Regions from separate parts of the Eubacterium sp. LMAG:50 genome, predicted to be linked through region 1. Evidence: predicted binding sites of a transcription regulator. Region 1 holds the regulator's gene; the other holds the start of a gene.
The links. The regulator Rex, encoded in region 1, represses fermentation and respiration genes when NADH is low (regulators of the CRP and FNR family bind a similar motif). The targets are predictions, from matches to a motif close to ATTGTTAANNNNTTAACAAT.

Region 1 (4,452 bases):
AAATACAATAAATAAACCGTTTATTCGTCAAGTAAATCGGATAATTCTTCCCATTGGACCATTAGCTCGTCGAGAGTTTCGCTAATTTTATCCTGTTCTTTACTGATTTCGTTTAATTTAGCTGAGTTTTTAGCAATTTCAGGGTCAGCTAAAAGTTCATCTAATTCATTTAAACGCTCTTCATTAGCTTTTATCTTTTCTTCAACTTTTAAAATATCATTTTTCAACTTCCTAATCCTTGCCTGTTCGGCTTTCCTTTCTAAATAATTTTGCTTATTAGTAGAAGCAGAAGGAGTATTAGAAGAAGTTTGCTCTTCTTTTGGAGCATATATTGCTGTAAGTTCGTCCTTCTTTTCTTCGTAATAGTCATAATTTCCAATATAATTTACAATTGCTTTATTTGTTAATTCAATGATACGTGTGGCAGTTTGATTAATAAAATATCTGTCATGAGATACATAAAAAATTGTGCCGGTATAATTGTTTAATGCGTTTTCAAGAATTTCTTTTGAAACCATATCAAGATGGTTAGTAGGTTCATCTAATATAATGAAATTAGCTTCTGAAAGCATTAATTTTGCTAAAGAAAGACGACCTTTTTCTCCACCACTTAAATCTCCTACGCGTTTAAATACATCATCACCTGTAAACATAAAAGCGGCTAACACATTTCTGATTTTTGTGTTTGTAAGATTAGGATAAGAATCGCTCACTTCATCAAACAAAGTATTTGAATCATTTAATGTATGATGTTCCTGATCATAATATCCGATATTAACATTTGTTCCGAGAGTAAAAGAGCCGCTATCTGCAGCAATTAGTCCGTTTATAATTTTTAAAATTGTAGTTTTTCCGGTTCCGTTATCACCGATAAGAGCAACACGTTCACCTCTCTTAATTTCAAAAGAAATATCGGAAAATAATGATTTGTTATCAAATGACTTTGCTAAATTTGAAACACTTAAAACATCATTGCCACTCGTACAGTTTGGTTCAAGTCTAAGAGTCATGGCATTTTCATATGTATCAGGATTATCGATTACTTCCATTTTACTTAAAGCTTTTTCACGACTTTCAGCACGCTTATAAAACTTTTCCTGTTTATATGAGCGAAGCTTGGCAATGACTTCTTCCTGATGCTTTATTTCAGCCTGTTGTTTGATATAGAGTTTAATTGCTGCTTCTCTAAGTTCTTTCTTTTTAACAGCGTAAGCTGAATAGTTGCCATCGTAAACATGGCAGTGTGTATTTTCTATTTCAACAATCTTAGTTACAATCTTATCTAAGAAATAACGGTCGTGGGCAACGATTACAACAGCTCCGTTATAGTTAGACAAATAAGTTTCCAGCCATTTGATAGAATTTAAATCAAGATGGTTTGTAGGTTCATCCAATAAAATAATATCCGGTTTTTGAATTAAAAGTTTACATAGTGCAACACGGGTTTTTTGACCTCCGGATAAAGTTGAAATTTTTTTATTAAAATCACTGTCTTCAAAACCAAGTCCACGAAGAGTACCATCAACTTCACTTTTGTATGCGTATCCGTTTAACAATTCAAACTGATGATGTAGATTTGTGTAACTGTTAACTATATCATCATAGTTGTCGCATCCATTTGCCATTAAGGATTCATATTCCCTTAATTTATTTTCCATATCTATAATATTTTGTTTTACGGAACGTACTTCTTCATATATAGAATTATCTGTATCTAAATTCTGATATTGGGCAAGATAACCAACAGACTTATCCTTTCCGATAATTACATCCCCTGAATCGGATGAAAGTTCATTCATTATTATTTTTAATATAGTAGACTTTCCGGCTCCATTATTGCCTACAATGGCAGCTTTTTCATGGTCATTTACAAAAAAACTGCAATCGTCAAGAATAACTTCTTCACCATAAGCCTTGCTTATATGATTGCATGATAAAATCATAGGAATCCTCCTGTGTTTGTAGTGTTTTTATATAATCAGCAAAAATAGGCTGATATCACGTAAGATTATAAAACGAAAAGCTAAAACAATCAATGAAATACTGTAAAAGAACAGTGTCAAAAAGAATGATAAATATTTGACAATGTTTGCCCTAAAACATATAATTGAAGTGGTTAAATAACGAAGGAGAACGGAAATGAGAAAAATATCCAAGGCGGTAATCACAAGATTGCCAAGATACTATAGATATTTAGATGAATTAATACAGCAGGATGTCGAAAGAGTTTCGTCTAAAGAATTAAGTGACATGATGAATGTTACGGCCTCTCAGATACGACAGGATTTGAATAATTTTGGTGGGTTTGGACAACAGGGGTACGGATATAATGTTAAATATCTGTATGATGAAATCGGAAAATTATTAGGACTTGATGTGACGCATAAGATGATAATTGTAGGTGCAGGAAATCTTGGACAGGCAATTGCAAACTATGGAAATTTTAGAAACAGAGGTTTTGAAATTACGGCTTTATTTGATAAAAATAAAGATTTAATTGGTAAAAAGACAGTGAATGGGACTGAAATCAGAGACATTTCTACTATAATAGATTATGTGAAAAATGAAAATATTGAGATTGTGGCATTGGCACTTCCTAAAGGACCGGCAACAGATATTGCTGAAAAATTAGTCGAATGTGGAGTGAAGGCATTTTGGAATTTTGCTCACACTGATTTAGGATTTAGCGATGACATAATAGTTGAGAATGTTCATTTATCAGAAAGCTTAATGAAACTTACATATAGAATATCAGAAAAAGCAAATAAAAATAAATAAGAGGTGAAGTACTATGGAAAGAATAATTTCTGGTACGGATATGAAAAAGGTTGATGAATATACAATTAATGAAGTTGGAATCCCAAGTTTAGTATTAATGGAAAGAGCAGCAAAGAGTGTTGCTGATTTAATTGAAGAAACAACAGATAAAAACAGTGAGGTAATTGCTATTGCCGGAACTGGTAATAATGGTGCCGACGGCGTTGCAGTTTGCAGGATGTTATACATAGATGGATATAACACCTGCATTTATATTATGGGAAACATAGATAAGGCAACACAGGAATTCAAAACACAGATTGAGATAGCACAGAAAGTTGGAATTGAAATCAAAGATGCTTCAAGACTGACAAGAGATGAAATGGATAAGAAACATGTAATTGTTGATTCAATATTTGGAGTCGGATTATCAAGAAATGTAGAAGGCGATTACAAAAAGTTAATTGAAGCAATAAATCAAAGCAAGGCAAAAGTTTATGCTGTAGACATTCCATCAGGCCTGAACGCAGATACAGGAAAAGTGATGGGTGTGGCAGTTAAAGCTGATTATACTGTATGCTTTGGAGAACTTAAACTTGGAGCAGTTCTTTATCCGGGAGCAGATTATTGTGGAAAACTATCATTTGATAATATAGGTTTTCCGGATGTCTCCTATAAGAAGTGTGAAACAGTTTATAAATACCACACAAGCGATGATTTAAAACTAATTCCGAAACGACCAAATTATTCTAATAAAGGTACATATGGAAAACTTCTTGTTATAGCAGGTAATAAAGATATAACAGGGGCAGCGTTTTTATGTGCAAAGGCAGCGTTTAGGACAGGAGCCGGACTGGTAAGAATATTTACTGCAAAGGAAAATCGTGAAGTAATACAAAAACTATTACCTGAAGCAATGGTAAATGTATATGATACAGATGATTTTGACAAAAAGGCTTTAGATGCCTGTATAGAATGGGCAAATGTTATTGCAATTGGTCCGGGAATTGGAACAGGTGGAATACAAAAAAATATGGTTGAAGCAGTTCTTGAAAGCAGAAAGAACACGGTAATAGATGCAGATGGAATTAATGTTATTTCACAAAATGTTAAACTAAAAAAAATGCTTCATAAGAATGTAATATTGACACCGCATTTAGGCGAAATGGCCAGATTTGAAAATAAAACGATAGATGAAATAAAGGACAATCTTGTAAAAAGTGCTTTCAATATTAATTATATGTACAATGCAAATGGAATTCTAAAAGATGCAAGAAGCGTTGCTGTTACGCAAGATGATATATACATAAATATGACAGGAAACAGTGGCATGGCGACTGCAGGCTCGGGAGATGTGCTTACTGGAATTGTTGCAGGATTGTTGGCTATTGGGTGCAATGTAGAAAACGCTACAACGCTTGCACCATACATTCATGGAATTGCCGGAGATTTGGTAGCAACAAAGATGCCTAAAGCGTCTATAATGGCTACAGATATAATTGAGGAAATAAAAAATATTATGCCTCAGTAAATAATTGTGACACAATAATGATAAAGTTTCATTTAAAACTGTACATAATAGAGATAATTTGAAATTGTAATATAGTAAATCAACGATATAGATGTAAATTTAAATTAAATAATTTATAAACGTGGAGAAGAAGAAAATGACAAGAAAAATATGCGAAGAAGAGT
Region 2 (4,452 bases), 170 kb from region 1:
TATTTGTCATTAAAAGAAATAACTAATGTAAAAGATAACTGGGAATTTTGGGTTATTGTAACATTAGTGATTTTTGTGATTTCGATTACATTTGTCTTAATTACAAAAAAGGAAAAAGGATTTTTCGTGGTTACTTTATTTATGGTAATTCCTATTGCATTAACATGTACTGTTGGAGCATTCCCATCAACTGAAAACTGCTTATTTATAATTGGCGGAGTAATGGTATATAGATTATATTTTGTTTTGAAAAAATATGGAAATGCAATTGGGAGCATAGTTGCCGGAGGGATAGTTTTAACTGTTCTTATATGTTTGGCTTTTGGAACAAAATCCTACATTAAAGAAAATAGAAAAATAAATGAAATTCAATATTTAGAGGCAAAATCAAGTATTCAGAATTTTCAACTTAAGGAATTGCCAACACAAATATTATCATTTTTTGGAGGACCATTTAGAAATGATAAAATAGTTTTAAATGGTAATTTGAATAATAGTAGTGAACGTACAATTACAGGAACAAAAATGATTAAAGTAACATTAACTCAAATGCCTGATGGAACGTTTTATATTAAAAATTTTGTGGGTGAAACTTATAAAAACAATAAATGGAGTGAGTTTAGTTTATCTGATTTAGAAAAAGATTCTAGTGGCTATAGATTGATGAAAGAAGCTGAGAACCGAAAAAGAATATATGGGGAAACTTACAATAGAATAAATCATTCAAGAGTGCCGGCAGCATTACAAATTGCAACATTAGATGTTTTTGCAGAATGTAAGAATATTGCATTTGTACCATATTATGCAAAAGTCACAGATGATGATACGGTGAATGGACATGGAAATCTAAATTTTATAAGTGGAGAGAATTCAAAAACATATCAGAAATATAATTATTTTCCAATGGAAGATGCTATGGCATTAGATGAGATGGATTATGGTAGTGATTTTGAAGACTGGAAAATTTATGAAAACAAAGTGGCGAAAATTGTAGATGAGCAGATTCCGGACAAATTGAGTAAAATAAGAGAATATAAAAGTAAGATATATTCTGACAATATAGATGATGTATCAAGTAATATTGATAAATTATTTTCAAATGGATTTAAATATACTTTAATGCCGGGAAAGACTCCGTCAGGGCAGGATGTATCAGAGTATTTTTTGACAGAGAGCAGAAAAGGATTTTGTGTTCATTTTGCTACAACTGCAACATTAATGTATAGAATGTGTGGAATCCCAGCAAGATATGTGGAAGGATTCGCAATCCCATCGAGTGCATTTGAAAGAGATAAAAATGGACATTATACGGCAGTTGTAACAGATAAGATGGCGCATGCATGGACAGAAGTGTTGAATTCATATATCGGGTGGGTTGTTAAAGATCATACAATAGCTGACACATCCTTAACTGAAGCTGAATCTGTTAATAGCCCGGAAGAAAAAGAGAATGAAAATGTAACTAATAAAATTGTAGAAGCAACAACTTTACAAAAACAGGTTAATGAGACACAAAGCAATGAAAAGAAAAATACTGATTTAGAAAATTCAAATGAGAGTGACACGAAAAATAGTGATAATACAAACATAAACGGAAATAGAAAAGTGATGGTTGGCATTATGTTGCTAGTTATAATTGCAGTCGTGATTTTATTTGTCGAATTTAATGCATTAAAGAAGAAAAAATTACGAAAATGCAGAAATATGTCTGCTGTTGAAGCGTATACTTATCTTTATTGCGTTGGAAGAAGAATGTGCGCAGGCAAAAATAATTTAAAAAGAAAAACATTAAGTGGTGCAAATCCAATAAATGTGAAGGCTAGAAGTTTAAATAAAGGAAACAGAGAAGAATCAAATATAAACAAGAAGAATAATTTGAATAAACAGACAATTGAATATGATGAATTTGAATATATAATGAATGAGTTGGATATTGTGAATAAAGAAGAGTGGAACTGGTTATACAAAAAGGCTTTGGAAGAAAAATTTTCTGATAAAAAGATAGAAAGTGAAGATGAGAAAAAAGCATATTTTATTTATATTAATTTTAGAAATAAATTAATTAAGAAAATGAAAAAAGATAATAGATATGGTAAACTAATTTGGCTTAGAATTAAAGGAATGTAAATTTTATAAACTATAGAAATGTTTTTCCTTTAATTATTTAAAAATTCGATATTTTTCACCTAATTTTTTATATTTCACTAGACAAAGAAAATATAATTTGTTAAAATTATAACAATCTCAGTGGACATAGGGATAACTGCGTGAATTAATGGTATTCACACAAATTTTACATATATTTTAAATGCGGTTTATTGCAAGATATATTGGCCTATGTTATCATTGAACAAGAGTGTGTCGTAAGGGATTACTTAGAATATATATTACAAAAGCGACGCGTAATTAAATTATTTTATATGGAGGATATTTATCATGTCAAAGAAAGTAGTTATTGCAGGCGCATGCCGTACAGCTATTGGTAAAATGGGTGGAGCTTTAAGCACAACTCCAGCACCTGTTTTAGGTTCTATCGTTATTAAGGAAGCTCTTAACAGAGCAGGCGTTCCAGCTGATCAGGTTGATCACGTATATATGGGATGTGTTATCCAGGCAGGTCTTGGACAGAACGTTGCACGTCAGGCAGCACTTAAGGCAGGACTTCCAATTGAAACACCAGCTGTAACAGTTAACGTTGTTTGTGGTTCAGGTCTTAACTGTGTAAATATGGCAGCACAGATGATTCAGGCAGGAGATGCTGATATCGTAGTTGCAGGTGGTATGGAAAACATGTCAATGGCACCATATGCTTTACCACAGGCTAGATTTGGTTACAGAATGAACAACGGAACAGTTGTTGATACAATGGTTAATGATGCTTTAACAGATGCATTTAACAATTACCATATGATGATTACAGCTGAAAACGTAGCTGATCAGTGGGGACTTACAAGAGAAGAATTAGATGAATTCTCAGCTAACTCACAGCAGAAATGTGAAAAGGCTATGGCTGAAGGAAAATTCAAAGATGAAATCGTTCCTGTTGAAGTTAAAACAAGAAAACAGACAATCATCGTTGATACAGATGAAGGACCAAGAGCTGGAACAACAGTTGAAACTCTTAGCAAGTTAAGATGCTGCTCAGGTAAGCCTGATGGAGTAGTTACAGCAGGTAATGCATCAGGAATTAATGATGGTGCAGCAGCAGTTGTAGTTATGAGCGAAGAAAAAGCTAAAGAATTAGGTGTTACACCAATGGCTACATTCGTAACAGGAGCACTTGGTGGTGTTGATCCATCAATCATGGGTGTTGGACCTGTTGCTTCTACAAAGAAAGCATTAGCAAAAGTTAATATGACAATCGATGATATGGACTTAATCGAAGCTAACGAAGCTTTCGCAGCACAGTCTGTAGCAGTTGCAAGAGACTTAAAATTCGACATGAGCAAAGTAAACGTAAACGGTGGTGCAATCGCACTTGGACATCCTGTTGGAGCTTCAGGTTGCCGTATCCTTGTTACATTACTTCACGAGATGCAGAAGAGAGACGCTAAGAAGGGTCTTGCTACATTATGTATCGGTGGTGGTATGGGATGTACTACAATCGTTGAACGTGACTAATAAAAAATAAATGAAATGCAGATGATGGATTGTTAATTGAAGTTAATAACTTTTTAATCTGTTAGAGAATAAGTTAATAATTTTTACATATGCATTTCGTCTTAAGCAATCAGGTGAGCTCTTTCACATATTGAAATAACGGTGATGGGGCTTACCTGTTTGAAGTGTAAATTGTTTTTTTGAGATGGCTCAATATAACAAATATTTTACTTTTATAGCCCAAAGCGTAGAATGCTATTTGCTTTGACTTTTATATTAAGGAGAATAAATATGGAATTTATCACATATGAACAGGAAGGATTTGTAGGTGTTCTTACAATCAACCGTCCAAAGGCACTTAATGCTTTAAATAGCCAGGTACTTACTGAATTAGAAGAAACAATTGATGCAATTGATATTAATACAACAAGAGCATTAATTATCACAGGTGCAGGCGAAAAATCATTCGTTGCAGGTGCAGATATAGGAGAAATGTCAACACTTACAAAAGCAGAAGGTGAAGCTTTTGGTAAAAAGGGAAATGATGTATTTAGAAAGATTGAAACATTAGAAATCCCTGTAATCGCTGCTGTTAATGGATTTGCATTAGGTGGTGGATGCGAAATTTCTATGAGCTGTGATATTAGAATCTGTTCTGAAAATGCAATTTTTGGACAGCCTGAAGTAGGTCTTGGAATTACACCTGGATTTGGTGGAACACAGAGACTTGCAAGAATTGTTGGACCGGGAATGGCTAAACAGATGATTTATACAGCAAGAAACATTAAGGCTGCTGAAGCTTTAAGAATTGGTCTTGTTAATGCAGTATATCCTGTAGAAGAATTAATGGAT

Region 2: a site for Rex is predicted at 2,224-2,243, ahead of CCC31_RS04525 (acetyl-CoA C-acetyltransferase). Genes of this name have one in related genera too.

Annotation. Positions count from the first base shown of each region.
Region 1 covers NZ_NALP01000006.1:208,448-212,899, reverse strand. Annotated here, with positions in the region: gene abc-f (ribosomal protection-like ABC-F family protein) at 21-1,943, opposite strand; gene CCC31_RS03805 (redox-sensing transcriptional repressor Rex) at 2,140-2,778, shown strand; gene CCC31_RS03800 (NAD(P)H-hydrate dehydratase) at 2,792-4,288, shown strand; gene alr (alanine racemase) at 4,425-4,452, shown strand, end outside.
Region 2 covers NZ_NALP01000006.1:381,164-385,615, reverse strand. Annotated here, with positions in the region: gene CCC31_RS04530 (transglutaminase-like domain-containing protein) at 1-2,127, shown strand, start outside; gene CCC31_RS04525 (acetyl-CoA C-acetyltransferase) at 2,437-3,621, shown strand; gene CCC31_RS04520 (enoyl-CoA hydratase-related protein) at 3,892-4,452, shown strand, end outside.